Regions from separate parts of the Comamonas serinivorans genome, predicted to be linked through region 2. Evidence: riboswitches for the same ligand, from Rfam matches in the RefSeq annotation. Region 2 holds a riboswitch; each other region holds the start of a gene.

Region 1 (10,457 bases), 2.0 Mb from region 2:
TGCGCGTGCAGGCCCTCGTCGGCCAGCTGCTGCACGGCCTGGGCGACATCGGCCGGCTGGCGGCCATGCACGATGAGGGTGGCGCCGGCCTGCGCAAAGCCGCGCGCAATCTCCAGGCCCAGGCCGCGCACGGCGCCGGTGACGAGCGCGGTCTTGCCGGCCAATGAAAACAGGGCGGTGCCCACGGGTGGCGCCTGCGTCATGTCTTGTAGCTCGCGTCGCGCCGGTCGAGGTAACGCAGCATGGCGGGCCATTCCATCAGGCCGAAGGGGCGGCGCACGTGGGGCTGGTACAGGTTGAAGGTCTTGTCGACGATGGCCTGGCTGGGGTAGTTGATCTCGGCGCCGCAGGCCATGACATCGACCTGGGCGCGGCAGGCCATTTCCAGCCAGTACATGGCGTTGAAGGCTTCGGCGATGCTGGGGCCGGCGACCAGCAGGCCGTGGTTGCGCAGGATCATGCTGTTTGACGCGCCCAGGTCGGCCACTAGGCGCTGCTGCTCGTCCATGTCGATGGCCACGCTTTCGTAGTCGTGGTAGGTGATGTCGGCAAAGCGCATGGCGGTTTGGGTGATGGGCAGCAGGCCTTGCTTCATGCAGGACACGGCCATGCCGCAGCGCGTGTGGGTGTGGATGACGCAGCCCACGTCGTGCCGGTGGGCGTGCACGGCGCTGTGGATGACGTAGCCGGCGCGGTTGGGCGCAAGGTCGGTGCAGCCGGGGTCCAGCACCTCGCCCTGCAGGTTGATCTTGATGAGGCTGGAGGCGGTGATCTCCTCGTACATCCAGCCGTAGGGGTTGATGAGGATTTCATCCTCGGACCCCGGGGCGCCGGGAATGCGCGCCGTGATGTGGTTGTAGATGAGGTCGCTCATGCCGAACAAGGGCATCAGGCGGTAGGCGGCAGCCAGGTCCACGCGGGTCTGCCATTCGATGTCGCTGTAACGGTGCTGGCTCATTGCGCAATCCCCACTTGCTTGACCACGTCGCCCCACATGCGGTGGTTGTCGGCGACGAATTGCTTGAAGGCCTGGGGCGAGGGGCTGGTGACGACCTCGGTGCCCAGGGCGATGAGGCGCTTTTGCACCTCGGGCTTGTTCACGCTGGCCACGATGTCGGCATGCAGCTTGTTGACCACGGCTGCCGGCGTGCCGGCCGGTGCGATGTAGCCCAGCCAGGCGCCGACGTTGAAGTCGGGCACGCCCTGTTCCTGCAGCGTGGGCACATCGGGGGCCAGCTGCGCCCGCTTGCTGGTGCTGACGGCGATGGCGCCCAGTTTGCCGTCCTTGACGTGCGGCATGGTCGACACCACGGTGTCGAAGGTCATGTCCACGTTGCCGCCGATCACGTCGGCCTGCGACTGCGCGCTGCCCTGGTAGGGGATGTGGCGGAACTTCAGCCCGGTCTTGCCCTGCAGGATCTCGACCAGCAGGTGGCTGGTGGTGCCCACGCCGATGGTGCTGTAGGTCAGGGCGTCGGGCTTGCTGGCGGCGAACTTGCGCAGGTCGTCAAAGTTCTTGAAGCCGTGCTTGGGGTTGGCCACCAGCAGGTAGGGCAGCCAGGTGGTCTGGGTGACGAACTCGAAATCCTTGAGGGGGTCGTAGTTCAGCTGCTTGTTCACGTGCGGGTTGATGTTCAGCGGCGCCGTGGCCGACAGCGCCAAGGTGTAGCCGTCGGGCTTGGCGCGCTTGAGCTGAGCCACGGCCATGCTGCCGCCCACGCCGGGCTTGTTGTCGATGACCACGGGCTGGCCCCACTTCTTGCTCAGGTCTTCGCCAATGATGCGGGCCACCGCGTCGGTCGACGTGCCGGGCGGAAAGCCGATCAGCACGGTCACGGGGCGGCTGGGGTAGTCCGCGGCCAGCGCGGTGGTCATGGTGGCGATGCCGATCGCCGTCGCAAGCAGGTTGCGCATCGTGTCTCCTGGGATAAGGCTTGTGGGGTTTGTTTTCAACGATATTATTGATAATCTCATTGGCCATAGACATCGGGTTATCCCGAGCCCGCCACCTCATCGACAATTGCGTGATGGATGTTTCTGCCATGACCCGCCGCCCTGAAACCGCACCGCCGTGCTCGGCCGCCGGCCTGGTGACGCAGCTTGAGGAAGACATCGTGTTCGGCCGGCTGCACCCGCGCGAGCGGCTGGTCGAGGACGAGCTGATGGCCCGCTTCGAGGCCAAGCGCCACGTGGTGCGCGAGGCGCTGGCCTCGCTCGACCGCATGGGCCTGGTCGAGCGCCGGCGCAACGTGGGTGCCTTCGTGCGCAGCTTCAGCACGCAAGAGGTGGAGGAGCTGTACGACCTGCGCAGCCTGCTCGAGGTTGAGGCGGCGCGGCAGATCGCCCTGCCGCTGGCGCCGCAGGCCCTGGACGAGCTGGTTGCCATCCAGCACCGGCACGATGAGGCCGTCGCCCAGGGCCACGCGCGCGAGGTGTTCGTGGTCAACCTGGCGTTCCACAAGACCCTGTTCACGCTGGCCGGCAACCGCACGCTGGCCCGCGCGATCGAGGAGTACGCGCGGCAGACTTACGCCATCCGGTTTGCCGGCCTGGTGTCGGCCGAGTACCGCAGCAAGGCGCGCGACGAGCACTGGCAGATGATCGAGGCCCTGCGCCGCAACGACAGCCCGACCCTGCAGGCCCTGTGCCGCGCGCACCTGCGCCCCTCGCAGGATGCTTACCTGCAGACCCAGCGCTTGCGCGACGCCACCGGCGGCTGAGCGGCCACGGCCGGGCAGAAGGGGCGCGGTTCCACGGCTTCGGCGTTTGCGTTGCGCGGTGACTGGCCTTGCGCTCACCAACGGCGGCAGGCAGAGGGGCGTGGGGGCGGCTCCGCGAGCCTGGACCGCGAACCGCACGTCACGAACGGCGCGTCACGAACGCGGCCAGCCAGGCCAGCGCAGGCCGCGGTGTCTTGCCTTGCGCATCCCACAGGCCAGTGCGGTGCCGACGCAAGCCGGCCGCCGCTGACGGTCTTTGGCGGCACCATCGCGCTTGGCCGGTTCCGGGTGGCCGTCCGCGACGCGGTTCGCGTGGCGGCTGGCCGTGTCCGAGGCTGACCGCCCGTGGCCGGCGCCGCGTCGCGTGGACCTCACTCGTGTCAGCGACCCGCATCGCCGGTGAGCCACGACCCTGTTCGGGTTGAACGGGACTGCGCTGGCCCGGGGCCCAGTCCGGCGCTGTCTATAATTTTCGGGCGCCGGGTTTGGCCTGGCGCTCGGTGTTGGTGCCTGCAGCAGCAGGCTGAAATGGGAAGCAGGTGATTCTGCGCCGCAGGCAGTATGACTGGGTTGCCGTTGGATATTCAACGGGAACTGGTTGATACTGCCGCTGAGCGACACAATCCTGCACTGCCCCCGCAACGGTGATTGGTTGGTGAGGCTCCGGGTCAGGCGACCCAGCCACTGGGGTTTGGGCGGTGTCTAGCAGGGCGCCGCCGGACCGTGGGAAGGCGAGCATCACGCGTGGCTGGCGCCACTTCATGCCATCAGTCCGGAGACCGGCCACCCCGATTCGCAGCTGCGGCCCGTGCGCCGCAGCCATTTCCGCTCTTGAACCCGGCGGGGTAGCCGGGACTGGATGGTTGGCATGTCTGTCGTGAATCGCGCGCCTGTGGCCAGGCGCGCCCCGCCTCGAACCCCGGCCTGGGGTGGTGCGTGGGCGGCGCCGGCGCGCTCCGCCCGCGTCCCCGCTCTTGCGCGCGTTCCTGCACGGGACCCCGTGCGGTCCGGCGCGGGTCCGCGTCCCCCCTTGTCCTGATCCCTTTTCGTTGACCGCCTGCCGCGCGACGCGCCGTTGCGTGGCGGCTCCCATGGGCTTTTCACATGCACGCCAAAAAGATTCCCGCCACCATCGTCACCGGCTTCCTGGGCAGTGGCAAGACCACGCTGTTGCGCCATATCCTGAGCAACGCCCAGGGCCTGCGCATCGCGGTCATCGTCAACGAGTTCGGTGAACTCGGCATCGACGGCGACATCCTGCGCAGCTGCGCGCTCGAATGCGCCGAAGACGGTGGCACCGAGCAGGTTGGCCAGCTGTACGAGCTGGCCAACGGCTGCATGTGCTGCACGGTGCAGGAAGAGTTCTTCCCCGTCATGAAGCAGCTGGCCGAGCGCCGCGACGACATCGACGTGCTGCTGATCGAAACCAGCGGCCTGGCCTTGCCCAAGCCGCTGGTGCAGGCCTTCCGCTGGCCCGAGATCGCCAACGTGTTCACGGTCGATGGCGTGGTGACCGTGGTCGACGCGCCGGCCACGGCGGCCGGCCAGTTTGCGGCCGACCCGGTGGCGGTGGACGCGCAACGCCGCGCCGACGACAACCTGGACCATGACGCCAGCCTGCACGAGCTGTTCGAGGACCAGCTCTCGGCCGCCGACCTGGTGGTGGTGAGCAAGGTCGACCTGGTGGACGAGGCCGCGCTGGCCGAGGTCGAGGCGCTGGTGCGGGCCGAGGTGCCGCCCGAGGTCAAGCTGGTGCGCGCCGAGCGCGGCGCGCTGCCGCTCAGCGTGGTGCTGGGGCAGGGCAAGGCGGCCGAAGACAGCATCGAAGGCCGCCACAGCCACCACGACCACGACGAGGACCACGACCACGACGACTTCGATTCGCTGGACCTGGACCTGGGCGAGCAGGACCCGCAACGCCTGCTGGCGGCCCTGGCCGAGGTGGTCAAGGCGCACGACGTGCTGCGCGTCAAGGGCTTCGTCGCCGTGCGCGGCAAGCCCATGCGGCTGCTGGTGCAGGGCGTGGGCAAGCGCATCGACCACTACTTCGACCGCGCCTGGGCCAAGGACGAGGCGCGCACCACGCGCCTGGTGTTCATCGGCCGCGACCTGGACGCGCAGCGCCTGCAGCACGCGCTGGCCTGACATGCACCTGCTGAGCACCCAGCCGGGCCGCTTCGTCGAGGACGAGGCCATCGTCACGCGCCTGAACCAGACCCCGGCCGAGATCGTCGTCCTCAGCTCGGCCGACACCACGCTGGCCCTGCTGTCGGCCGCGCGCACCCACCTCGCGGCGCAGGACCCGGACTTTCCCGGCCTGCGGCTGGTCAACCTGCTGCACCTGCGGCAGAACGCCTCGCTGGACCTGTACGTGGACGAGGTGCTCGCGTCGGCCCGCGTGGTCGTGGTCGACCACCTGGGCGCGGCCTCGAGCTGGACCTACGGCATGCAGTGCATCACCCAGCTGGCGCGCGACCGCGGGCAGCAACTGGTCATGTTCTCGGGGGATCAGCAGGAGGACCCGGACCTGCTGGCCCGCAGCACCGTGGCCGTGGCTCAGGCGCGCCTGCTGTGGCAGTACCTGCGCGCCGGCGGCGTGGCCAATGCGGTGGGGTTTTTGCAGGTGCTGGCGCAGGGCATGGCGCCGGCCGGCAGCTCACCGCTTCGCCCGCCGCCACCACCACCGCGGGTGTATCCACCGGTAGCAGTATATGTACCTTTGCGTTGGATGGAAAACGGCAACCCCGGCATACTGGGTGATGTCAATGCGCTGAAAGCCAGCCGCTGGCAGCCGGGCAACCCCGTGGCCGTGCTGGTGTTTTACCGCGCGCACCTGCTGGCGGGCAACACGCTGGCCTTCGATGCGCTGGCCGATGCGCTGCTGGCGCGCGGCCTGAACCCGCTGCCGCTGGCGCTGGAGTCGCTGAAGGACAGCACCTGCCTGCAGGTGCTGCAAACGCTGTGCGCTGAACACGACGCGCAGGTCGTCATCAACACCACCGCGTTTGCCGCGCTGGGCGAGGCCGGCGGCGAGCTGGTGGGCGACGTGCCCGTGCTGCAGGCCATCGCCTGCGGCAACAGCGAGGCCGACTGGGCCGAGGACCCGCAGGGCCTGCGGCCGCGCGACATTGCCATGCAGGTGGTGCTGCCCGAGGTCGACGGCCGCATCATCTCGCGCGCCATCAGCTTCAAGGGCCTGTCGCACCACTGCCTGTTGACCCAGGTCGACGTGCTGGGCTACGTGCCCAAGCCGGACCGCGTGCGCTTCGTGGCCGAGCTGGCGGCGGCCTGGGTGGCCCTGCGCCGCCTGCCCGCGGCCGACAAGCGGCTGGCGCTGGTGCTGGCCAACTACCCGGGCAGCGAAGGCCGCATCGGCTCGGGCGTGGGGCTGGACACGCCGGCCACCGTGATCGGGCTGCTGGCCCAGCTGGAGCGCGACGGCCTGGCGCTGGGCGACCCCACGCTGCGGCCGGCCAACGGCGACGAGCTGATGCAGCTGCTGACCGCCGGCGTGGCCAACGACGCGCGCCAGTGGCCGCTGCGCCCGGCGTTCCAGAGCTACGCGCTGGCCGATTACGAGCGCCGCCTGCGCTCGCTGCCGGCCGAGCTGCGCGCGGCCATCGTGCAGCAGTGGGGCGAGCCGGCCGACGACCCGGCGGTGCGCAAGGGCCGTTTCATGATTGCCGGCATCCGCCTGGGCCATGTGTTCATCGGCATTCAGCCGGCGCGCACGCTGGCCGCCGCGGGCGTGCCGCAGGCCAACGATGCGGCGAGCTACCACGACGCCGAGCTGGTGCCGCCGCACCACTACCTGGCGTTCTACTTCTGGCTGCGCGAGGCCTTTGGCGCCCACGCCGTGGCCCACGTGGGCAAGCACGGCAACCTCGAATGGCTGCCCGGCAAGAGCCTGGCGCTGTCCGCGTCCTGCTGGCCCGATGCCATCCTGGGTCCGCTGCCCAACCTCTACCCCTTCATCGTCAACGACCCCGGCGAGGGCGCACAGGCCAAGCGCCGCACCCAGGCCGTGATCATCGACCACCTGATGCCGCCGCTGGCGCGGGCCGAAAGCCATGGCCCGCTGCAGGACCTGGAGCGCCTGGTGGACGAGTACTACGACGCGCTGCTGGTGGACCAGCGCCGCGCCCGGTTGCTCAAGCAGGCCATCGTCGAGGCCGTGCGCGCCACGGGCTTGCTGGCCGACCTGGCGGATGGCCGGCCCGTAGCGGCGCGGGACACCCCGGCCGGCGCCTGCTGCCCCCCGCCGGCCGAGGCCGGCGAGGCACGCGAAGACGACGCGCTCATCGCCCAGGTGGACGCCTACCTCTGCGAACTCAAGGAAACGCAGATCCGCGACGGGCTGCACATCTTTGGCCAGTCCCCCACGGGTGAACAACGCCTGTCCACGCTGGCGGCGCTGGCGCGCCTGCCGGCGGGCGACGGCCAGGGCGAGCGCATGGGCCTGCTGCAGGCGCTGGCGCTGGACGTGCTGGGGCCACCCGAGGCCGGGCAGCCGGCGTTCAACCCGCTGGACATCGAGCCGGCCGTGCCCTGGTCAGGTGCCCGCCCCGAGGTGCTGGCGCGTCAAAGCGACGCCGCCTGGCGCACCCATGGCGACACGCGCGAGCGGCTGGAGCTGCTGGCGCTGCAGGTGTTGGCGCAACCTGACCTGGCGGCCGGCTGGCCGCACACGCAGGCGGTGCTGGGGCGGGTGCTGGGGCAGATCGGGCCGGCGCTGGACGCCTGCGGCCCGCAGGAGCTGGCGCAGTTCTCGCAGGCCTTGCGCGGCCGCTTCGTGCCGGCCGGGCCCAGCGGCTCGCCGTCGCGCGGGCGCCTCGACGTGTTGCCCACGGGGCGCAACTTCTACACCGTCGACACGCGGGCGATTCCCACGCCCACGGCCTGGAAGCTGGGCCTGCAGTCGGCCGAGCGCCTGATCGAGCTCTACCTGCAGACCCATGGCGAGTACCCGCGCGAGCTGGGCCTGTCGGTCTGGGGCACCTCGACCATGCGCACCGGGGGCGACGACATCGCGCAGGCGTTTGCGCTGATCGGCGTGCGGCCGATCTGGGCGCCGGGCAGCCAGCGCGTGACCGACTTCGAGGTGCTGCCGCGCGTAGGCCTGCACCGGCCGCGCGTGGACGTGACGCTGCGCGTGTCGGGCTTCTTCCGCGATGCCTTTCCGGGCGTGATGCAGATGTTCGACGCCGCCGTGCAGGCCGTGGCCGCGCAGGAGGAAGACGAGGAGGACAACCCGATCCGGGCCCGCATCCTGGCCGATGCGGCGCAGCTGCAACAGGGCGGTTTGAGTGAGGCCGAGGCCCGCGCGCGCGCCGGCTGGCGCGTGTTCAGCGCGGCGCCCGGGCGGTACGGCACCGGCATCCATGCGCTGCTGCAATCGGGCCAGTGGGAGGGCGACGCCGACCTGGCGCAGGCCTTTGTCAGCGCCGGCGCCTACGCCTATGGCCAGCAGGTGCACGGGGCGCCTGCCGGCCCCGAGCTGCAGCGCCGGCTGGCGCAGCTGCACATCGTGCTGCAGAACCAGGACAGCCGCGAGCACGACCTGCTCGACTCGAGCGAATACAGCCAGTTTCAGGGCGGCATGGCGGCGGCGGCGCGCCACTACGGCGGGCAGCAGCCCGAGCTTTACCACGGCGACCACGGCAACCCCGAGGCCGCCCGCATCCGCCCGCTGCGCGAGGAAATCGGCCGCATCGTGCGGGCCCGCGTCACCAACCCCAAGTGGATTGCGGGCGCCATGCGCCATGGCTACAAGGGCGCGTTCGAGATGGCGGCCACGGTGGACTACCTGTTCGGCTTCGACGCCACGGCCCGGGTGGTGGGCGCCCACCACTACCAGGCCCTGGCCGAGGCCTACCTGTTCGATGCCACCGTGCATGACTTCATCGCTGGTCACAACCCCCAGGCGCTGGTGGACATGCACGCGCGCCTGCTCGAAGCCATCTCGCGCGGCATGTGGGCGGCCGAGGCCGACACCGTGGCGCGGCTGCAGGCCCAGTTGCTGGCCGCCGAAGGCGAACAGGAGGGGCGCCATGCCTGAATCCCGTGATCCCACCCGCGATGGCCGCTCGCCGACGGTCCTGGTGCCGGCCGAGCCGCCGCTGCATTTCCCGTTCACGGCCATCGAAGGGCAGGACGAGCTTCAGCAGGCCTTGCTGCTGACGGCCATCGAGCCGCGCATCGGCGGCGTCGTCGTCGAGGGGCCGCGCGGCACGGCCAAGACCACAGCCGCGCGCGGCCTGGCCGAGCTGCTGGCGCCGGCCCCTTTCGTCAGCCTGCCGCTGGGCTGCACCATCGAGCACCTGGTCGGCAGCCTGGACATCGGCCAGGCCCTGAGCCACCAGCAGCTGGCCTTTGCGCCCGGCCTGCTGGCCAAGGCGCACGGCGGTGTGCTGTACGTCGATGAAATCAACCTGCTGCCCGACGCCCTGGTCGACGTGCTGCTCGATGTGGCCGCCAGCGGCGTCAACCGCGTGGAGCGCGACGGCATTTCGCACCAGCACGCGGCGCGCTGGGTGCTGGTGGGCACCATGAACGCCCAGGAAGGCCGGCTGCGCCCGCAGCTGCTGGACCGCCTGGGGCTTGGCGTGGTGGTGGGCAACGTGCACGATGCCGCCCAGCGCCAGCGCATCGTGCGCGCGCGGCTCGCGTTCGACCACGACCCCCAGTCGTTTGTTCAGCAGCACGCGCAGCGCCAGCAGGCGCTGGCCCGGCGGCTGGCGCGCGCCCGCGCGGCGTTGGCCGGCCCGGTCGAGGTCTTGGACGCGGCCTGGGCCGACGTGGCCCAGCGCGGCATCGCGGCGGCGGTGGATGGCCTGCGCGCCGACATCGTGATGCTGCGCGCCGCCACCGCGCAGGCTGCCTGGGAGGCGGCGGCCGTTGACATGGCCGACGCTGCTGACACTGCCGCCAAGGCGCAAGCCCTTCAGGTCACGCCCGCGCATGTGGCGCAGGTGGCCGAACTGGTGCTGCGCCACCGCCGCGCGGCGGGCGAGGCGCCGGCGCCCGCTGCAGCACGCCCGGCGTCGCCGCCGCCCGCCGCGCCGCAGGCGCCGACGCCCGCGCCACCGCCATCCGACGCTGGCCAGCCCCCGGCCAGCCAGCCTCAGCCGACCACGCCCGGGGGCGGACCCGATGCGGGTGAGCCAGGCGCCGTCCAGCGCGATGCGGCACCGCCCGCTGGCGGGGAGTCAGGCGTGGAACCATCGGATGCGGGCCAGGGGCCGTCGTCCGGTCAGGCCGATTGGGGCGGGCTGGCGGCTGAACCCGTCCCCAGCGCCACCGCGGCCAATCCTTTGCTGCAGCGGTGGCTGCAGACGCTGTCGCAGGCCGTCGCCGAAGACCCGCCAAAAAAAGCCTGAGCCCCCGCGTTGGCCCCCCGCGCGCAGCGCGGGCCGGGGCAGGGCGGGGGCGGGCATCCGGGCCGCTCAGGGCCGCGTCGGCGGGCCGGGCGACGCCTGCGTCTGTCCAGCGCGGCACGCCCGGCGCGGGCGCGCGCATCGACTGGCCGCGCAGCCTGGTGCAGCGCCCGCTCGACGCGGCCTTGTACCAGCCCTGGCAGCTGCACTGGCGCGACGACCGGCCGCCGCCGCGCGTGCTGGACCTGTTGCTGCTCGATTGCTCGGCGTCCATGGTGCAGTCCGGTGCGCTGGCGCTGGCCAAGGGCCTGGGCATTGCGCTCATGGACGAGGCCTATCGCGCGCGGCGCGACGTGGGCCT
Region 2 (10,457 bases):
GCCCGCCCTCGGCCACCTCGGTCAGGAAACCGTCCAGCGACCGCACGCGCGCGGCCGGCACGCCCCGCGCATTGAGGCTGGCCTCCATGGCGGCGGCCGACTGGGCGGCAAAAGCCTGCTGCAGCACCTGCTGCAGGCGCTGCGCATCGCGCGCCTTGACGAACCCGCGCTCGCCCTCGAAGGCCGCCAGGTCCAGCAAGGCATCGTCGCGGCACAGGCCGGGCAGGTCCAGCACCTCGGTCAGCGCGCGAAACTGCGCCGGCGTGTTGGCCGCCGTGGACAGCCAGCCATCGGCACAGCGGAAGGTGTCGGCGCCGGGGCTGCCGGTGTAGCCGCGGTTGCCCACGCGCCGCGGCGCCTCGCCCTCGGTCAGGAAGGCGTTCACCTTGGGGTACATGAGCATGAGCGCTGCCTGCACCATGGACACGTCCACGTGCTCCCCCTGCCCGCAGGCCTGGCGGCGGTGCAGCGCCGCCGTGATGGACAGCGCGCCCAGCATGCCCACGGCCACGTCGACCACGGGAAAGCCCACCTTCACGGGCGGCGCCGCCTCGTCGTCGCCCGACATCATCATCATGCCGGTCAAGGCCTGGATCACGTGGTCGTAAGCGCCCCGCCCCGACCACTCGCCCTGCTGGCCGTAGCCCGAGAGCGAGGCGTAGACGATGTCCGGCCGGCAGGCGCGGAGGTCCTCGTAGGCCAGGCCATGGCGGGCCACGGTACCGGGCCGGAAGTTCTCGATGAACACGTCGGCCGTGCGCGCCAGCTGGCGCACCAGCTCGGCGCCCTCGGGCTGGCGGATGTCCACCGCCAGCGAGCGCTTGCCGGCGTTGAGCGCGGCAAACCCGGCCGACTGGCTGTTGCGCATGACCTCGCCGCCATCGGGCGGCTCGATCTTGATGACTTCGGCACCCAGCTGCGCCAGGTACATGGAGGCCAGCGGCCCCGCGATGACGTGCGACATGTCGATCACGCGCACGCCGTTCAAGGGTTGGGTCATGGGGCGTCCTAGCTGGTGTGGGCTTGCGACAGCGCGATGATTTCGGCCATCTTGGTGTTCTCGGTCTGCACGAAGCGCGTGAAGTCCTGCGGGCTCGGGCTGGTCGCCAGGTCGCTGCCGGTCAGGCGCGCGTACTCGGCCATGCGCGGCTGCACGGCGGCGTGGTTGAGCGCGGTGTGCAGGCGCGCGACGATGTCCGGCGGCGTCTTGGCGTGCACCCAGATGCCGGACCAGGCCTCCAGCACGGCCTGGTCGGACTTCAGGGCCTCGACCAGTGTCGGCACCTCGGGCAGCACAGCGACCCGCTTCGCGCTCGTCACGGCCAGCGCCCGCAGCTTGCCGGTCTTCAGCGCCTGTTGCGCCGTGCCCAGGTTGGGAAAGGCGAACTGCGTGTCGCCGCGCATCAGCGACAGCGGGATCTCGACCGAGCCCGTCAGCGGCACGTGCACGGCCTTCATGCCGCCCAGCACGCCCAGCGTCTCGCCCGCGATGTGCGCCGGCGTGCCGATGCCGCCCGAGCCGAAGTTCAGCTTGCCGGGCTCGCGCCGCGCCGCGTTCACCAGGTCGGCCACGGTCTGCCAGGGGCTGGACTTGGCCACCATGAGCACGGCGCACGAGGTGGACAGCAGGCCCACCGGCGCGAAGTCGCCCAGGGCGAAGCGCAGCTTGGGCTGCAGCAGCTTCTGGATCAGGTGGGCATTGGTCGCCAGCATCAGCGTGTAGCCATCGGCCGGCTGGCCCACCAGGTACTGCGCCGCCAGCACACCGCCCGCGCCCACCTTGTTTTCGACGTACACGCTTTGCTTGAGCGCCCCGCCCAGCAAGGGGGCCAGCTCGCGGCACAGCAGGTCGGGTCCGCCGCCCGCGGCATAGGGGCAAATCAGGCGCACCGAGCGGTCGGGATACGGGCCGGCGTGCGCGGCGGTGGCCAGGCCCACGCTGGCCAGCCCCCCCAAAAAGTGTCGTCTCTGCATGTCTGTCTCCTGTGGTGTGGGCCGCACTGTAGGCAGGCGTCAGCATGATGAAAAGCGAAATAAACTCATCCATCCATCACCTTTTGGAATACTCATGCGCGACGATGCCCACCTGATGCGCCTGCTGGCGCGGCTGCGGTTTCGCCACCTGCAGATGCTGGTGGCGCTGCGCGACTGCGTGACGCTGAGCGCGGCCGCGTCGCAGATGAACCTCTCGCAATCGGCGCTGAGCAAGATGCTGCACGAGGTCGAAACGGCCTTCGGCTTCGCCCTGTTCGAGCGCGCCCCCAAGGGCCTGGTGCCCACCGAGCGCGGCGCCCTGGTCATGCAGCTGGCGACCTGGATGCTCAACGAGCTGGGCCACGCCACCGAGCAGCTGGCGCGCGAAGCGCAGCACAGCATCCTGCGCCTGGGCACGCCACCCTTCATCGCCCAGGCCCACCTGCCCCCGGTGATCGAGCACCTGCTGCTGCACCACCCCTGCGAGTTGCGGCTGACCGAAAGCGGCGTGCCCCGCCTGTTCGACCTGCTGCAGCAAGGCCGGCTCGACGCGCTGCTCACCAGCCTGCCCAGCCGCAGCACGCTGCAGCGGGCGGGCGTGCAGGCGCAGGCCCTGTTCACGTCGGCGATGACGGTGATCGCGCCGCGCCACCATGCGCTGGCCACGGCCCGCCCCGCCCGCTTTGCCGAGCTGCGCGCCGAGCGCTGGATCGTGCCGGCCGAATCCACGCTGGGCCGCAGCGCGTTCGAAGACATGTTCAGGCGCGCCGGCGTGTTCGCGCCCGACCGGCTCGTGATCTCGAACAGCCCCGCCACCAACGTGGAGCTGGTGGCCGCCGGCGTGGGCCTGTCGTTCGTGCCCAGCCTGTCGCTGGCGCGCGCCACCTCGGCCACGCGCGTCCGCGAGGTGACGCTGGAGGCGCCGCTGCCCGCCTCCACCGTGGCGCTGGTCTACCGGCGCGAGTCCGACGCGATCCAGTGGCTGCGCGACAGCATCCAGGCGCAGGCCGGCGATTCGTGAGGGGCAGTATGGGCCTGCTGCCGATTTTCATGAATCGGAGACGACGCCATACTGCAGGCGCCATGATGGGTCAGCGTGTCGGTTGAGCGCCTACGCCCGCCAGGCGCGCGAGCGCTGGCGGCCCCGCTCTGCATGGCGCAGGTGCAGGGCAGCGCCCAGCCCGCGCACCGCCGCCGTGGGCCGCCGATGCGCCCCTCCCGCCAGGCGGACGCCGGGCGCGGCGCGATTAGAATGCGCCCCGTTGGTGCCGCGGCGGCCTGTCTGGCCAGCGGTTAAACGGGAAGCAGGGAGTGCGGTGCCAAGCCGCTTCAGCCTGCGCTGCCCCCGCAACGGTGAGCAAGCCGACCCCATTGGGTCAGGCGGTGTCGAACATGCCACTGCCGTCAGGTGACGGTGGGAAGGCCACACCGCCGTCTTGCCAGCCCGGATACCGGCCAACACGGTTGCGATGCCGCTTCAGGCATGGTGTTTGCGTCTGAGGGCCTGCGGGGATGCAGTGCAGGCGCGGTCCTGGATTCTTCCCCCCACGATGGCGAGCGCATTCCTGGTGCAAGGCTGGTGTCCCACGGCATGGCAGCCCATGCGGGCCCACGACGGCTGGCTGGTGCGCGTGCGCCCGCAGCAGGCCACGCTGCGCGTCGCCCAGTGGCGGCAGCTGGCCGACCTGGCCGAGTGCCACGCCAACGGCCAGCTTGAACTCACGCGCCTGGGCAACGTGCAGCTGCGCGCCGTTCCCGATGCCGCCGTCGCCCCCCTGCGCCAAGGCCTGGTCGCGGCCGCGCTGGTGCATGGCGACCCCGAGGCCGATGCCGCGCCGGCCGTGCACTGCAGCCCGTTTCACCACACCGGCGACCGCACGCACCAGCTGGCGCAGGCCCTGTCCCAGGCGGTGGCCACGGCGCTGCGGCCCGACGTGCTGCGCGCCGCCGGCCTGACGCCGCTGCCGAGCAAATTCAGCCTGCTGGTCGACAACCCGCAGCAGCACCTGCGGCGCCTGCAGGCCGACCTCCGCATCTGGCCGCTGGCTCAGGGGTATGCGCTGGCGCTGGGCTCGGCACCCACGCCCACGCCTGCACCCTCTGCCGGGTCTGGCCCCGTGTGGCTGCCCGAGCTGCCCGAGGTGGTGGCCGCCGCCGTTGGCGTGGCGCGCTGGTTTGCCCAGGCGCGCCTGCAGCGCCAACCGCATCCCACGCGCCTGGCGGCGCTGCTGCCCGACCACCCGCCTCCGCTACACGGCTCGCCGTACAGCGGGCCCGACCACCCGCTGCCGACCGCCCCCGAGCCCCCGCAGCCCGGTCAGGCAACCGCGTGGGGCCTGCTGGCCGGCGCGCCGCTGGGCCGCATCGACACCCGGCACCTGCGCCGCGCACTCGGCGCCTTGCCCCCGGCGGCCGAGGTGCGCGTGACGCCCTGGCGCTCGCTGCTGTTCTGCGGCGCCGACCGGGCCGCCCTGCAGCTGACGCCTGACGACGCCCGCGCCTGGATCCTCGACGCCGACGACGCGCGGCTGCGCGTGTCGGCCTGCACCGGCGCGCCGGGCTGCACCCAGGCCCTGGCCACCACGCAGGCACCGGCCTTGCGCTGGGCGCCCCAGGTGCCCGCGGGCAAGCACCTGCACGTCAGCGGCTGCGCCAAGCGCTGCGCCCTGCCCGCCGACGCCGATGCGCTGGCCTGCGCCACCTTGGCTGAATCAGACACAGTATCCAGCCCTCCCCGTTCATCAAAAAACGGCGACAACCCCATACTCCATGACGTCCACTGGACCGTGGACACCCCGCATCCCGGCAGCCGATTCACACCCGACGAGATCCGCGCCTTTCAGACCTTGACCCATGCAGCATGAGTACATCACCGACGGCGACGCCATCTACCGGCAGTCGTTCGCCATCATCCGCAGCGAAGCCGCGCTCGAGCGGTTCACGCCCCTCGAAGAGCGCGTGGTCTGCCGCATGATCCACGCCGCGGGCCTGGTGGAGCTGGCCCCGCAGGTGCAGTTCTCGCCCGATTTCGCCACCGCCGCAGAAGCGGCCCTGCAGCGCGGCGCGCCCATCCTGTGCGATGCGCGCATGGTCAGTGAAGGCATCACGCGCAAGCGCCTGCCGGCCGACAACGCCGTCGTCTGCACGCTGCAGGACCCGCAGGTGCTGGCCCTGGCGGCCGAGCTGGGCAACACGCGCAGCGCAGCGGCGCTCGAGCTGTGGCGCCCCCGGCTGGCGGGCGCACTGGTGGTGATCGGCAACGCCCCCACGGCCTTGTTCCACCTGCTCAACATGCTGCAGGACGAGGCCTGCCCGCGCCCTGCGGCCATCATCGGCTGCCCGGTGGGCTTCGTCGGGGCCGCCGAGTCCAAACAGGCCCTGGCGGACTGGGGCCAGGTGCCTTACGCCATCGTGCGCGGCCGCCTGGGCGGCTCGGCCGTGGCCGTGGCCGCCGTCAACGCCCTGGCCAACCCGGCCGAATGGGGACCGGTGTCGGCGCCGCAGACCCAGGGGGTGGCGGCATGAGCACCGGACAGATCATCTGCGTCGGCCTGGGGCCGGGCGACCCCGACCTCATGAGCGTGAAGGCCGACCGCCTGCTGCGCCAGTCGCGGCACGTGGCCTACTTCCGCAAGCGCGGTCACCCGGGCAAGGCGCGCCAGCTGGTGAACGGCCTGCTGCACGCGCAGGTCACCGAGTACCCCATGGAGTACCCGCTGACCACGGAGATTCCGCACGACGACCCGCGCTACGTGGCGCAGCTGTCCGACTTCTACCGCGACTGGCAGCAGCGCCTGACCGATCTGGCCCGCGAGCAGGACGTGCTGGTGCTGTGCGAAGGCGACCCCTTCTTCTACGGCTCGTTCATGCACCTGTACATCCGCCTGCGCCAGGCCGGGCAGGTGCCCGTGCACGTGCTGCCGGGCATCCCCGGCATGGTGGGCTGCTGGCACGCCACCGGCGTGCCCATGACCTGGGGCGACGACGTGATGACCGTGCTGCCCGCCACCCTGCCCGACGAGCGGCTGCGCGCCCACGTCGCCGGCGCCGAAGCGCTGGTCTTCATGAAGGTGGGCCGCCACCTGCCGCGCATCCGCGCCGTGCTGCAGGCGGCCGGCAAGCTCGACCAGAGCTGGCTGGTGATCAACGGCACCATGGCCGACGAGCAGGTCATGCCGCTGCGCGAGGCGCCCGAGCGCTGCCCGTACTTCGCCATCGTCATCGTGCACGGCCAGGGCCGTCGGCCGGCCAACGACCTGCAGGCCGCGGGCAGCCTCGTGGCCCTCGACCTGTGAGGGGCGCTGCATGACCGAGCGCCCCACCGCCTCAGCTGCCGGCCGATTGAGCGTGATCGGCATCGGCCCCGGTGCCGACGACCTCATCACCCCCCAGGTTCAGGCCGCCATCGATGACGCCACCGACGCGTTGGGCTATTACCCCTATGTGGACAAGCTCGCCACGCGGGGTCACCTGCAATTGCACGGCAGCGACAACCGCGAAGAGCTGGCCCGGGCACGCAGCGCCCTGGACCTGGCGGCCCAGGGCCGCCGCGTGCTCGTGGTGTCCTCGGGCGACCCGGGCGTGTTCGCCATGGCCAGCGCCGTGTTCGAGGCGCTGGACCACGCGCCCGCCGCCGACCAGGCGCGCTGGGCCGGGGTCGAGGTGCAGGTGCTGCCGGGCATCACCGCCATGCTGGCCGCGGCCGCGCGCCTGGGCGCCCCGCTGGGCCACGATTTTTGCGTCATCAACCTGTCGGACAACCTCAAGCCCGCGGCGACCATCACGCACCGCATCCGGCTGGCCGCGCAGGCCGACCTGGCCATGGCGTTTTACAACCCCAGCTCCAAGTCGCGGCCCGAGGGCTTTGCGCGTGCGCTGGCCGTGCTGCGCGAGGAATGCGAGCCGGGCCGCCTGATCTGCTTCGCCCGCAACGTCAGCCGCGCCGACGAGCGGCTGGCCGTGCACCGCCTCGATGCCGTGCAACCCGACATGGCCGACATGCGCACCCTGGTGATCGTGGGCAACAGCCTCACGCGCCAGGTCGGCCGCCACGTCTACACGCCGCGCAGCCATGGCTGAGGGTCGGCCTTCCCGTCCATCTCCCGCACGGGGCGCTGCCACGCCCGGGCGTGCTTCAGCGCCTGCGCAGCCAGGCCATGGCCTGCTCGGGGGTCTGGCACACCGTGCGGGGCGGTATGGCGGGTCTGGCGACCATCACCACGGGCAGGCCCAGCTGACGGGCGGCCTCGATCTTGGCGTAGGTGTCGGCACCGCCCGCGTTCTTGCTGACCAGGCAGGCGATGCGGTGCCGACGCAGCAGGTCCACCTCGTCGGCGAGCGAGAACGGCCCCCGCGCCACGACGAGGTCGTGCGCCGGCAGCGGCAGCGGTGCCTCGGGCGCATCGACCACGCGCAGCAGAAAACGGCGGTGCTCGCACGCCGCGAACGCCATCAGCTGCTTGCGGCCGATGGCCAGGAACACGCGCTCGGCGCCCATGGGCAAGGCCGCCGCGGCGGCCGCCATGTCGGCGACGTGAATCCAGTCGTCACCAGGCTGCTGCGGCCACGGCGGCCGCTCCAGGGCCAGCAGCGGCAGGCCCAGCGCGGCACAGGCCTGCACGGCGTGCCGGCTCATCTGGGCAGCGAACGGGTGGGTCGCATCGATCACGTGGGTGATGCCGTGCGCCGTCAGGTAGCGCGTGAGCCCCTGCACCCCGCCAAAGCCGCCCACGCGCGTGGGCAGCGCCGGCAGGCGCGGCTGCTGTGTCACCCCGGCGTACGAGTACGTTGCCGGTACGCCATCCTGCTGCAGGAGCGCGGCCAATACACGGGCACCGTGGGTGCCCCCTAAAAGGAGTATGTGGGTCATGGCCACACCGTGGCTTCATCTGGTTGGGATTCATCCGGCTGGCTTGCCGGCCTTGACGGCCGCGGCACGCCAGGCCCTGGACAGCGCCAGCATCGTGTTCGGCAGCCCGCGCCACCTGGCGCTGGCGCAGGTGGGCGACCGGGGCCGGGTCTGGCCGGTGCCGTTCGACGTGGCCCCGGTGCTGGCCCATCGGGGTCAGGCCACCGTGGCCGTGCTGGCGTCGGGCGACCCCTTTTATCACGGCGCCGGCGCCTCGCTGGCCCGGCACCTGGTGCGGGGCGAGTGGCGCAACCACCCGCAGCCGTCCAGCTTTGCGCTGATGGCCGGCGAACTGGGCTGGCCGCAAGAGGGCACGCACCGCCTGGGCCTGCACGCGCGGCCGTTCGAGCTGCTGACCCCGCTGCTGGCCGAGGGCGAGCGCTTCCTGTGCCTGCTGCGCGACGCGGCAGCCGCGCCGGCGCTGGCCGACTGGTTGACGCAGCGCGGCTGGGGCGACAGCCCCATGAGCGTGTTCTCGCAGCTGGGCGGGCCCACGCAGGCCGTGGCCGATGGGCTGGCCCGCGAGCTGGCGCACACCTTGGCGCCCGACAGCAGCCCCCTGCCCGCGCCGCTGGCGGCAGCGTTTGAGGCGCGCGGCGGCGCGGGCCTGTCGCGCACGCCCGGCCGCCCCACGGCCGCCTTCGCGCACGACGGCCAGATCACCAAGTCGCCGGTGCGCGCCATCACGCTGGCCGCCCTGGCGCCGCGCGCGCGCGAATGCCTGTGGGACCTGGGCGCGGGCTCGGGCTCGGTGGCCATCGAATGGGGCCTGGCCGGCGGTGGCCCGGCGGTGTGCGTGGAGCAGCACCCCAGCCGTGCGGCCCACATCGCCGACAACGCTCGCCGCTATGGCGTGGCCCTGCAGGTGCACCAGGGCCTCGCGCTCGACCTCTTGCCCACGCTGGCCCCGGCGCCGCAGGCGGTGTTCGTCGGTGGCGGCTTCGACGCCGCGCTGTTCGACGCCCTGCGCCAGCGCCTGACCACGCCCTGGCGCCTGGTGGTCAACGCCGTGGCGCTGGACACCCAGGCCCTGCTGATGCAGTTGCACCGCGTGCACGGCGGCCAGCTGCTGCAGCTGCAGTGGAGCGAGGCCGCCCCGCTGGGCCGCTTGCAGGCCTGGCAGCCGGCCCGCGCCGGCCTGCAATGGAGCTGGGCATGCACGGACTGACCCGACCCGCCCCGCCGCGTGGCGTGTCGCCGGCCAGGCCTGCCGCCCTGGTGCTGGGCTGGGGTTTTCGCGCCCAGGCCCAGGCCAGCTCGTTCGCCAGCTGCTGGGACCAGGCGCAGGACCTGGCGAAAAACGCGTCGACAGACAAGTCGGCAAACAAGTCGAAAGACGCGTCAACAGACCCGGCCCAGCTCAGCCCCTGGGCCGCGCTGCTGCAGGCCCCGGCGTCGCTGTGCCTGGCCGTGCTGGACCACAAGCTCGCCAACCCGGCCGGCCTGCAGCTGCAAGCCTGGGCCGCCGCTACCCTGCCCGGTGCCCCCTGCCTGCCGTGTGACGAGCGCCGGCTGCGCGGCCTGGCCACCCCCCACCAGTCACCCCGCATGATGCAGCGCTTTGCCACCGGCAGCCTGTGCGAGGCCCTGGCGCTGCACGCCGCCGGTTTGAACGCCGGTTCGCAGCCGGATGCGCGCGGCGACGTGCAGGCCGCTGCACGTGCCGAGGCGTTCGCCGAAGCGTTCGCCAAACCGTTCGCCGAAAGGCACGCCACCCCGCTCACCCCCGCGTCCGCTGACCCGGCCTGCCGGCACCGCGCTTCGGTGCGGCACGATGGCCCAGGTGACCCGCATCCCGCCACCGTGGCTCCGGCTTCGCCCCCACCGGGCGCCACCGGGGTAGCCCGGCTGCTGATCCCTCGCCTGGTGTCCAGCGACGGCCTCGCCACCCTGGCGCTGGCGCACGCTTTCCAAGATTCATGATGTCCACAGGAGTTTGACCGTGACCGTTCACTTCATTGGCGCCGGCCCAGGCGCCGCCGACTTGATCACCTTGCGCGGGCGGGACCTGCTCGCGGCCAGTCCGGTGTGCCTGTACGCCGGCTCGCTGGTGCCGCAGGCGCTGCTGGCCCACTGCCCGCCCGGTGCGCGCATCGTCAACACCGCCCCCCTGTCGCTCGACGACATCGTGGCCGAGATGGTGGCGGCCCATGCGCGCGGCGACGACGTGGCCCGCCTGCACTCGGGCGACCTCAGCATCTGGTCGGCCATGGGCGAGCAACTGCGCGCCCTGCGCGCACAGGGCGTGCCCTACACCGTGACGCCGGGCGTGCCGGCCTTCAGCGCCGCTGCCGCTGCGCTGGGCGCCGAGCTGACGCTGCCGGGCTCGAGCCAGTCGGTCGTGCTCACGCGCACCTCGGGCCGGGCGTCCAGCATGCCCGCGGGCGAGGACCTGGCCAACTTCGCCGCCACGGGCGCGGTGCTGGCCATCCACCTCTCGGTGCACGTGGCCCAGCAGGTGCAGGACACGCTGCTGCCGCACTACGGCCCCGACTGCCCGGCGGCCATCGTCTGGCGCGCCTCGTGGGACGATGAACAGGTGGTGCGCACCCGCGTGGCCGACCTGGCCGCCACC
Region 3 (10,457 bases), 580 kb from region 2:
ACCAAGTTGCCCGCCGCGCCCGTGTTGGCCGTCTCGGGCACCACGTAGGTCGTGGCCCAGCGGTTGACTGGGGGCAGTTGCGTGAACAGGTGATCGCAGTACTCCGTCCCCACGGGCACCTGGGCACAGTTGGCCCCGGAAAACACGGCCAGGGGTTTGTCAGCGGTGATGCGCGAACCTGACAAGTCGTTGCCGCTGGGTGCGTTGTACAGCACGGACTCGCCCGCGTTCAGCGCAACCGTGAAAGGCACCCCGGCCAGCTGTCCCGACGACAGATCGGCCGCTGGCGTGATGGTCGCGGTCGTGCCATCTTGCGTGGCGGTCAGCGACACCTGAAGGAATCCCAACAAGGCCTGTTGCCAACCCAGCAGCCGATAGTCCGTGCCCAAGGCTGGCAGGTCCAGCAGGTAGCTCATGTCCGTGGAGGCTTGCTGGCGGTTGAGGAAGTAACCGCTGATGGGGCTGGCGGACTGCACCCGCAACGCCTTGCCCAGCACGGTGTTGCCCGGGTCCAGGAACTGGCTGGGGGGAACGGTCACGTCAGCCACACCGGTGGCGTCGATGGTGAACGCCTGGTTGAACACACCATCCTTGCTGGTCACCGTACCCGTCGCCCCGGTAGCGCCAAAAATGAAGAGGTGCCCGACGGCGGAGGCATCGGCATTCGGATGCCCGACCGCCACGAAATCAGCCCAGGCCGGCGCACTGCAGGCCAAGGCGGCTGACAACACCCAGGTCGCGGGGCGGCGAGCCCCCTGATCTACAACACGTTTCGGCAGAGCAAGGCGCATGACAGACACTTTCTGTGTTTCAACCGTGAAAAAGTGCCGCATTCCAATGAAATCAAGTTTGCGCACCGCCTGGCATTCTATGGCCCTCCCCTCACACGACCAGTTGCCTGCAACTTCCGCAACGGTTTGCAACGTTGCGCCACCGCCACACACTCAGCGCAAGGCCTGGCCCCTGAGCATCCGCCACAGCAGTAGCCGAGTCGCCAGGCCTCCCACAAAAAGCGGGCCTGCCGCTTCCGTTCATCTGCCGCGCGCTATCACGCCTGCGCTTGGCGGCGACGCCAGCCTGCGACACCCAGCACGCCCAACGCCATCGCTAGGCCGGGCAACACGCCACCCACGGGCACGGGCATGGGCGCCACGGGGTCCGGGTTGGATGCTCCGCTTGAATACGAGGTGCCGATGATGGTGAGGTAACTGTCGGCTGAGGTGAACCCAGCGATGGTGGCCAGGAAAGGCGCGCTGGCCTGGATGCGGCCTGGGCCGGTGGCAATGGCCACGCGACCTGCGCTGTAGCCGCTCGTGCCCACGGGCGTGAAGGCAGAGGTGTCAACCGCCACGCCATTGAGTTGCAGGCTGGCCAGCGCCGTGGTGGGCACCGCCAGGTTCAGGAAGTTCTCGTCGTAGGGCGACAAGCTGGTGGGGGCCGTGAAGGCGTAGCTGCTCAAGGTCTGGTCCATGCCGCCGATGAAGGTGAAAGCAGGATCACCGAAACCCGTGGCACCAACGCCTTTCAAAAATTGCCCAACCAACACCGGATTGTTGGCGGTGATGTGCAAATCGTGCGCCGTGTCGATCTGGTGGAATTCACCCGCATTCAGGGTGGCCACCACCGTGCCGTTGACCGTGACCTGCGTACCGTTGGTGGCCGCCAGGATGCGCACCAGGTTGCCCGCCGCGCCGGTGTTGGCCGTTTCGGGCACCACGTAGTTGCGAGACCAGCGGTTGACGGGCGGTAATTGCGTGAACAGGTGGTCGCAAGCAAACACGCCAACTGGCACGTTGGCGCAGCCAGACCCCGAAAACACCGCCAGGGGTTTGTTGGCCGTGATGCGCGAGCCCGTCAGGTCGTTGCCAGTGGGCGCGTTGTAGATCACGGACTCGCCCGCATTCAGCGACACGGTGAACGGCACACCCGCCAACTGGCCCGATGACAGGTCGTTGGCGGGCGTGATCGTGGCCGTGGTGCCGTCTTGCGTGGCGGTGAGCGACATTTGCAGCGATCCGGCCACGCTGTTTTCCCAGCCCATCACCCGGTACTCCGTGCCCAAAGCCGGCAGATCGAGCAGGTAGCTCATGTCAGTGGTGTATATCTCGCGATTGAGGAAATAGCCGCTGATGGGGCTGGCTGACTGCACCAGCAGAGCCTTGCCCAGCACGGTGTTGCTGGGGTCCAGGAACTGGCTGGAGGGCACGGTCACCTCGGCCACGCCTGAGGCATCGACGGTGAAGGTCTGGTTGAACACCCCGTCCTTGCTGGTCACCGTGCCGGTTGCGCCGCTGGCTCCAAAAATGAACAAATGCCCAACAGCGGCCGATGTGTAGTTGGGATGGCCGACCGCGATGAAGTCGGCCCAGGCAGGGGCAGCACACGCCATGGCGGCCGACAGAACCCACGCAGGGCGGTTGAGGACAAGGGTGAAGCGTTTCAACAAGCTGGGCATGGGCGATCTCGGCAGGTCCGTGAAGGTGAACGGCGCTTCACAACAATGCAGCACCTGCACGAACGTGGCCGTCACACAGGCTGGCATTCTATGGTTCAGGCTGCCGAATCGTTGTACGCAGGTAACAAACGTGATTTGACGTGTTGCAACGCCGCCAATCGTCACCGTAAGGCCCTGCCCCGGTGCATCAGCCACAGCAGGTAGCCGCCGCCCAGCATGGCGGTCAACACCCCGACGGGCAATTCCTGCGGCGCGACCAGGCCACGCGCCAGCAGGTCGGCCCCGGCGAGCAGCAGTCCGCCCAGCAAGGCCGACAGCCACAGCAAGCCGGCGTGCCGCACCCGCACCAGGCTGCGCACCAGGTGCGGCGCCGCCAGGCCCACGAAGCTGATCAAGCCCGATTGCGCCACGGCCGCCCCGGTGGCCAGGGCCAGCACGGCCACCAGCCCCATGCGCATCCAGGCCAGGCGCAGGCCCAGCGTGCGGGCCGTGTCCTCGCCCAGCGCCAAGGCATCCAGGGCGCGTGACAGCCCCCAGCCGCACACCGCGCACGGCACCAGGGCACCCAGCAGCACCCCGCAGGCGCTCCAGCCCACGAACGCCGTGCTGCCCAGCAGGAACGACTGCATGGCCGGCAGGATGTCCGGCCGCGCGATGAGCACCAGCGAGGCCAGCGCCGTCAACACCACGCCCACGATGACCCCGGCCAGCAGCAGCCGCAGGCCTTGCTGCACCCCTTTGGCCAGGGTCAGCGTGATGAGCACGGCCAGGGTCGCGCCCACAAAGGCCGCGCCCGTGAGCCCCAGCGCACGATGAGGGCCGTGGCGTACGGCGTGCCGCCGAAGGCGGCCATGGCCACGGCCACCCCCAGGTTGGCGCCCGCCGCGCTGCCCAGCAGGTAGGGGTCGGCCAGGGGGTTGCGGAACAGGCCTTGCGCCACCGCGCCCGCCAGGCCCAGCAAGGCGCCGGCCAGCCACGCCCCCAGGGTGCGCGGCAGGCGGATGTCCCACACGATCTGGGCCGCGACCGGGTCGCGCCACAGCGCGGCCGGGCCTTGCCAGCCCGTGCTGCCCACGGCCAGGCCGCCGGCCAGCACGATCAGGCTCAGCACCACGGCCAGCAGGCCGACCCAGGCCGCGCGTCGCTGATTCATGCCATGACCCCAGGCAGTATCAGCCCATCGCCGTTTCTTTCCAAACGGCAATGTATGCATACTCCATGATCCCTCATGGCGCATGTCCCGTCGTGCGCGCCACGCGGCGGTTCACGCAATCGGCCACGATGGCGGCCGCCTCGCCCAGGCGCGGCCCCGGCCGCACCAGCACATCGGCCTGGGCCCGCGTGAACAGGCACACCCGCCCCTCGCGCACGGCCGGCATCTCGTTCCAGCCCGGGTAGCGAAAGCTCACGCGTTCGGGCACGGCGGCGTCGGGCAGGTCGGCCCGCTCGCTGCTCATGATGAACTGCGGCCTGGCGCGCACCACGTACTCGGGGTTCAGGCGCGGGAACGGCCCGAGCTCGGCCGGCAGCGCGTTCACCAGGCCCAGCGCCGACAGCACCTCGCCGATGAACGACTGCGGCCCCGCGCCGTACGGGCCCGCACTGGCTTCGAAGAACACCGTCATGCCTTTGGAAGCCGCCGGCATGCGCGCAACGGCCTCGCGCAGCTGGCGCTCGGCCTGAGCCCACACCGCATCGGCGCGCGCCGCTGGCAGGCCCAGCAGCTGCGCCAGCGTGCCCAGCACGCGCCGCGCATCGGCCATGCCCCCCTTGGGTTCGATGGTCAGCACCGGAATGCCCAGCGCCTGCAGGCGCTCGACCCCGCGCGAGGCGGCGCTGGCCAGCACGATGTCGGGCCGCTGCGCCACGATGGACTCCACATTGGGATCGACCCCGCCACCCACCTGCGGCAGCCGCGTCACGCCCGCGGGCCAGTTGGAATAGCGGTCCACGCCCACCAGCCGGTCGCAGGCCCCGAGCGCGCAGACCGACTCGGTCAACGACGGCAACAGGCTCACGATGCGCTGCGGCGGCCGCTTGAGCTGCACCAGGCGGCCGTGGTCATCGCGGATCTGAATCGCGCGCGGTGTGGTCAACGTGGCCTGCGGCCCGGCGGGCGCCGCCGCGGCCGGCATCGACGCCGTCAAGAGGGCCACCAGCAGCCCGGCGCACCCGGCAGCGCCAAGCGCCACGCGTGCAAGCGTCGCGAACGACCGACGGGGACGCGCGGCCCATGCGCAACCCGGGTCGATGGCATGCGGAGTATCGCGCCCTTGCCGTTTGTTTGTCATCGCCGAGTTCACCATACTGCCTTCACCTCTTTGCACCGAAGCCGCCACAACAGCCTCAAGCCTCGCCCTTGGCCATCAGCGGCAGGCCCGCCACCATCAGGCACACGCGCTCGCACCGGGCCGCCACCTGCTGGTTCAGGCGCCCCAGCGCATCCACGTAGGCGCGCACCTCGGCACCCATGGGCACCACGCCCAGGCCGATTTCGTTGCTGACCAGCACGACCGGGCCGGCGCAAGCGGCCAGGGCCTGCAGCAGCTCGGCACTGCGGTCAACCAGGGCCTGCACCTGCAAGCCCGTCGCCTGATCCTGCACCGATGCGGCCACGGCTTCTCCCCCGGCAGCGGCATCGGCAGCCTGGGCGCTGGCTTCACCACCTGGCCCACCGGGCGGGGCGAACAGGACATTGCTCAGCCACAGCGTCAGGCAGTCGACCACGAGCAGGTGCTGCGGGTCATGCCAGGCCGGGCTGCGGCGGATGGCGCCGGCCAGGTCGAGCGGCGCCTCGATGCAGGCCATGCGCGGCAGCGCCTGCGCGCGGTCGGCGCGGTGCCGCGCAATGCGGTCGTGCATCTCGGCGTCGTGCGCCTGGGCGGTGGCGATGAAGCTGGCGCCATGCGCTGCGTCCTGCAGCCAGCGCGCGGCCAAGTGCTCGGCCCGGCGCGACTTGCCGCTGCGCTGGCCGCCCAGCACCAGCTCGCGCGCCACCACGCGCAAGGCCTGGGGGTTCGGGTCTGCGGCCCCCATGGCTCAGAAGCCCGGCGTCCAGCGCAGCTCGGCGTAGGCGGTGCGCCCGGCCTGGGCATAGCCGCGGGCCAGCTGGTACTGGCGGTCGGCCAGGTTGTCCACCCGCAGCAGCAACTGCCAGTCGGGGGCCAACCTGGTGCTGGCGTACAGGTTCAGCACCCCGAAGCCGCCCAGCCGGCTGGTGTTGGCGGCGTTGTCGTAGCGGTGCGAGGTGGCCTGGAACTCGCCCCCCAGCGTCCAGCCGCCCAGCTGCGTGTCGGCCCCCAGCTTGAGCAACTGCTTGGCGCGGCGTGCCAGCAGCTTGCCGGTGTCGCGGCTGTGCGGGTCCTGCAGGTCGATGGAGCCGCTCAGGTTGACGCTGCCCAGCCGGTGGCGGGCCGCCAGCGTCAGGCCCTCGTAGACCGCGCGGCCGCCGTTTTCGTAGCAACCGAAGGCATCGGCGCAGGGTCCGGCCGCGCCGAACGCGATCAGGTTGCGCACGCGGTTCTGGTACAGGGTGGCTTCGACGCTGCTGCCGCCATCGGCCCAGCGCAGGCCCAGCTCGACGTTGCGGCTCTTTTCGGGTTGCAGGTCAGGCGCGCCATACTGGCTGAAGCGGTGGTACAGCGTCGGCACCCTGAAAGCAGTACCAGCCGCTGCCGTCACACGCCAATTCGGTGCAAACTGATACCCCCATGCAAATTGACCCGTGGTGGCGCCCCCGAATTCGCTGTCGCGGTCGTGGCGCAGGTTCAGCTGCAGCGTGTGGGCGCCGCCCTGCCAGCCCCAGCCCAGGGCCAGCGCGTTCTGGTGCCGGCTGGTGTCGATGGGGTCGTTGACCAGCGCATCGCCGCGGTGTTCCAGCGTCAGGCTCAGCCGGTGCGCGCCCAGGCGCAGCGTGTTCTGAAACAGCGCGTCGCGCAGCGTGGTCTTGGTGGCGTAGGGGTCGGGCGACGTGCGGTAGCGCGTGGTCGACTGGCTGACCGACAGGCGCGAGTCGTAGACCTCGCTCCACCGCGCCGCCCAGGCCAGGCTGGCCGTGGTCAGCTGGTTGACGCCGTGCTCGTCGATGCCCTGGGTGCCAAAGCCGTCGTACTGGGCGTCCATCTTGCTGTGGCTGAAGGCGGCTTCGAGCCGGTGCGCACCATTGACCTGCCAGCCCAGGCGGGCGTTGGCCGCGGTGTTGCGGTAGCCGTCCTTGTCGGGGTTGTAGGCGGCGTCGGGCCGGGCATTGAAGCCCGAGCTGGTGGCGCGCGACGCGCCCAGCGCGTAGTCCACCGCCCCGGCCTGGCCGCTGATGCCGGCCTCGGCCCGGCGCGTGCCCTGGCTGCCCAGGCCCACGGCCACGTTGGCCTTGGGCGCGCCGTCACCCTGGCGGGTGTAGATGAGGATGACGCCGGCCACGGCGTCCGAACCGTACACGGCCGCCGCGGGCCCGCGCAGGATTTCGATGCGCTCGATCTGGGCCAGCGAAATCGCCTCCCAGGGCGCGCCACCGGTCGATTGCGAATCCACGCGCACGCCGTTGACGTAGACGGCGGTGAAGCGCGTTTCGGCACCGCGGATGTAGATGCTGCTGGTGGTGCCGGGGCCGCCGTTGCGCACCAGCTCCATGCCGGGTTGGCGCGCCAGCAAATCGGCGATGTTGACCGCGCCGCTGCGCTGCACGGCCTGGTCGTCGAGCACGGTGACATCGGCCAGCACCTGCGCGGCCGGCTGCGGCGTGCGCGTGGCCGAGATGACCACATCGGGCAGGCTGGCGGCAGCGGCCGCCAGCGTGCCGGCGTCCGACCGCTGCGCGGACACGGTGCCGGGATTGGACACATCGGCCGCCTGGGCCTGAGACTGGGCCTGAGCGCCAGGCGCGAACGACGCACACAGGGCCGCAACGGCCAGGGGCAGGCAAGCCTGCGACGAGAAGGGAGAATGGGACATCATGGGGAAACAGCCTGCAAGGCGCCAGCATCCCCGCCAGCGCGCACCGCAACACGACGCACGCCTGCCCTGTCTGGCAGAACGCACCTCGACCGCGTTGGCTGATATCCGGGCTGACGCGTTCATGCCCGCACGTCGCCTTCCCAGGTGCTTGTTCAAGGCATCCCAGTGGCTGAAACCGTCGTCATGAGGTGCGGGCCGTGATCCGCATTCAGCCGATCCACAGCGCGTCTTACCGTTGCGGGGGCAGCGCAGGTTCGGCAACCGTGCCCGGGTGGGGGGTCCCTCCTGCTTCCCATTGAACTGCGGCGTGTGAACCACGCCTGCGAGCACCAACGTGGGCGCGATTGTACGGGCGCCCCTGGTCGCGCCCTGCAGCACAGGCGTCAGGGGACTGAGCCATCGCCCATCACGCCAGGCTGGACCATGTCGAGGTACGCGTGGCGCGGCGCATGGGTCCGCCGGGAAGCCCTGGCCTTGCGGGCTTGCGCCGGCCATCCGCCTGCGCGGCGACCGTGGTGGACGGGCCCGTCAGGCCGGTTGCCGTCAGCCCAGGGCGCCGGCGGCGCGCAGCTTGGCGATTTCGTCGGCGTTGAAGCCGTAGTCGGCCAGCACGTCGTCGGTGTGCTGCCCCAGCGTGGGCGCGGGCCCGGCAGGCCGTTTGGCCACGCCTTCCAGGTGGAACGGCGAGCCGATGGTTTCCTCGTCACCCAGCGGGACGATGGCCCCGGCGATGCGCATCTGCTCGTCGTCGTGCATGTCCTCGACCACGCCGATCACGCCATAGGTGATGCCTGCGGCATCGAGGCGCCGGCGCCATTCCTTCAGGTCGTGCTGGATGAACACCTCGTCCAGGATGGGGATCAGCGCCAGGTGATTCTGGCGGCGCAGCTCCGGCGTCGCAAAGCGCGGGTCCTGGGCCAGGTCGGTGCGCTCCATGGCCTTGAGCAGCGGGGCGGACTGGGCCTCGTTGAGCACGGCCAGGTTGATCCAGCGGCCGTCCTTGGTGCGGTAGCTGTTGCCAAAAGCATTCACGGTGTGCGTGCGCGGCGGGCGGTACTCGACCGGCACCTGGAACAACGCAGCCTGCGCCATCCAGGCGTTGGACCACACGCCGCAGGCCAGCAGCGAGGTGTCGACGTGGCTGCCCTCGCCCGTCATCGCGCGGCGGTACAGGGCCGTGACGATGGCCGCATACAGCGTCATGCCGCTGGGCATGTCGCCCATGCCGGGCAGCGACCGGATGGGCTGGCTTTCCTCGCTGGCGCGCATCAGGTCCATCAGGCCGGTGCGGGCCCAGTAGACGGTGGAGTCGAAGCCGGTCTTGTCGGCCTCGGGGCCGGTCTCGCCGTAGGCGGTGAACGAGGCGTAGATGAGCTTGGGGTTGAGGTGCTTGAGGTCTTCGTAGGTGATGCCGAGCTTGCGGCGCACCGGCAATGGCTGGTTGGTGACGAAGACATCGGCCTGCTCGACCAGGCGGTGCAAGGCGGCCAGCGCCTCGGGCGTCTTGAGGTTGAGGGCGAGGCTGCGCTTGTTGCGCGACATCAGCTCCCAGGGGTAGTTGCGGTCGGACTCGGGCATGCCCGGCGCGCGGTACAGCTCACGGAACGAATCACCCGTGTGCGGCTCGATCTTGATGACATCGGCACCGAAATCGCCCAGCACGGTGGTGGCCACGGGCGCCGCGATGAAACTGGCGCAATCGAGCACGCGAAGGCCTGCGAAAGGCAAAGCGGAGGGGGACGCTTGCACAGTGGACATGGTCGGTTCGTTTCCTTGGGTCAAAGCCGGCAATGTGACCCCAAACCGACCCGGACTGTGTGATCTGGGCGACAAAGCCTGCTGCCATCATGGAGAACATTACATGGCAGTATGCTGCACTTTCCGTTGTTCAAAGAACGGAAATTGCCCCATACTACTCACTCACTCCAGACGATCCAACCCATGTAATGGGTCAACAGGATGAGCAGGCCAAAGCCGATGCGGTACCAGGCAAACGGCACGAAGGAGTTGCTGGAGATGAAGCGCAGCAGCCAGCGCACGCACAGCCAGGCGCTCAAGAACGCGAACACCAGGCCCACCAGAAACATGGGCAGGTCTGCCCAGGACAGCACGTCGCGCGCCTTGTAGAGGCTGTAGACGCCGGCGCCGATCAGGGTGGGAATCGCGAGGAAGAACGAGAAATCCGTGGCCGCCTTGCGCGACAGCCCCAGCAGCATGCCGCCGATGATGGTGGCGCCCGAGCGGCTGGTGCCGGGCACCATGGCCATGCACTGCACCAGGCCGACCTTCACCGCGTCCAGCCAGCGCATGTCGTCCACGCTGGCGACCCGGGTCTGCGACTGGGGCCGACGCTCGGCCCACAGGATGACAAAGCCGCCGATGATGAAGGTCGTGGCCACCACCAGCGGCGTGAACAGGTTCTCCTTGATGGCCTTGCCGAACAGCAGGCCCAGCACCACGGCGGGCAGGAAGGCCAGCAGCACGTTGACCGCGAAACGCTGCGAGTCACGGCTGCGGGGCAAGGTCACCACGGTGTGGCGGATGCGCTGCCAGTAGACGAGGATGACGGCCAGGATGGCGCCGGTCTGGATCGCGATCTCGAACACCTTCTCGCGCTCGCCATGGAAATCCAGCAAGGCCCCGGCCAGGATCAGGTGGCCGGTGGAGGAAATGGGCAGAAACTCGGTCAGGCCCTCCACGATCCCCATGATCGCGGCCTTGATCAACAACAAAACGTCCACGTCGTCCTTCCTGGTCAGTGCCAGCAGCAAAAGGCGCAAATCTTAGCCAGAAGGCGAAAGCCCCCGGCCACGTCCGCCTGGCTTTGGCGTCCGGTTGGGCATGGCCGCGGCCGCACTCGTGGCGCACGCCCGGCGTGCGGGCGGACCACCGCGCATGGTGCGCGCGGTTTGGGCACAGCAAGCCCGGGCGCCCCCCGAGGCACCACCCTTGTGCTCTGCCCAGCCGGCTTTCGAGCGAATGTTGAACGGCGGCCACTGCATCACGATGGCGGCGTTTCGCGCCGGCCTGTGCATACGGACGAGGTGTC

The links. Region 2 has a riboswitch for cobalamin ahead of CCO03_RS13770 (nitrite reductase). Riboswitches for the same ligand answer to the same signal wherever they lie in the genome.
Region 1: linked by a shared signal. The riboswitch ahead of cobW (cobalamin biosynthesis protein CobW) and the one ahead of CCO03_RS13770 (nitrite reductase) in region 2 are both predicted to bind cobalamin.
Region 3: linked by a shared signal. The riboswitch ahead of CCO03_RS11300 (TonB-dependent receptor domain-containing protein) and the one ahead of CCO03_RS13770 (nitrite reductase) in region 2 are both predicted to bind cobalamin.

The regions. Positions count from the first base shown of each region.
Region 1 is NZ_CP021455.1:1,243,214-1,253,670, forward strand. Features, by position in the region: gene CCO03_RS05275 (SDR family oxidoreductase) at 1-203, opposite strand, end outside; gene CCO03_RS05280 (class II aldolase/adducin family protein) at 200-958, opposite strand; gene CCO03_RS05285 (Bug family tripartite tricarboxylate transporter substrate binding protein) at 955-1,914, opposite strand; gene CCO03_RS05290 (GntR family transcriptional regulator) at 2,043-2,720, shown strand; cobalamin riboswitch at 3,208-3,522, shown strand; gene cobW (cobalamin biosynthesis protein CobW) at 3,825-4,865, shown strand; gene cobN (cobaltochelatase subunit CobN) at 4,867-8,778, shown strand; gene CCO03_RS05305 (magnesium chelatase ATPase subunit I) at 8,771-10,099, shown strand; gene CCO03_RS05310 (vWA domain-containing protein) at 10,258-10,457, shown strand, end outside.
Region 2 is NZ_CP021455.1:3,235,465-3,245,921, forward strand. Features, by position in the region: gene CCO03_RS13755 (CaiB/BaiF CoA transferase family protein) at 1-1,000, opposite strand, end outside; gene CCO03_RS13760 (Bug family tripartite tricarboxylate transporter substrate binding protein) at 1,009-1,974, opposite strand; gene CCO03_RS13765 (LysR family transcriptional regulator) at 2,069-2,995, shown strand; cobalamin riboswitch at 3,221-3,448, shown strand; gene CCO03_RS13770 (nitrite reductase) at 3,525-4,838, shown strand; gene CCO03_RS13775 (precorrin-8X methylmutase) at 4,828-5,499, shown strand; gene cobI (precorrin-2 C(20)-methyltransferase) at 5,496-6,269, shown strand; gene cobJ (precorrin-3B C(17)-methyltransferase) at 6,280-7,053, shown strand; gene CCO03_RS13790 (cobalt-precorrin-6A reductase) at 7,109-7,843, opposite strand; gene cbiE (precorrin-6y C5,15-methyltransferase (decarboxylating) subunit CbiE) at 7,842-9,050, shown strand; gene CCO03_RS13800 (cobalamin biosynthesis protein) at 9,038-9,805, shown strand; gene cobM (precorrin-4 C(11)-methyltransferase) at 9,825-10,457, shown strand, end outside.
Region 3 is NZ_CP021455.1:2,655,779-2,666,235, forward strand. Features, by position in the region: partial or broken gene CCO03_RS20430 (IgGFc-binding protein) at 1-833, opposite strand, end outside; gene CCO03_RS11280 (IgGFc-binding protein) at 1,049-2,455, opposite strand; partial or broken gene CCO03_RS11285 (FecCD family ABC transporter permease) at 2,617-3,608, opposite strand; gene CCO03_RS11290 (ABC transporter substrate-binding protein) at 3,682-4,611, opposite strand; gene CCO03_RS11295 (bifunctional adenosylcobinamide kinase/adenosylcobinamide-phosphate guanylyltransferase) at 4,802-5,491, opposite strand; gene CCO03_RS11300 (TonB-dependent receptor domain-containing protein) at 5,495-7,408, opposite strand; cobalamin riboswitch at 7,488-7,757, opposite strand; gene CCO03_RS11305 (CaiB/BaiF CoA transferase family protein) at 7,952-9,166, opposite strand; gene CCO03_RS11310 (undecaprenyl-diphosphate phosphatase) at 9,325-10,149, opposite strand.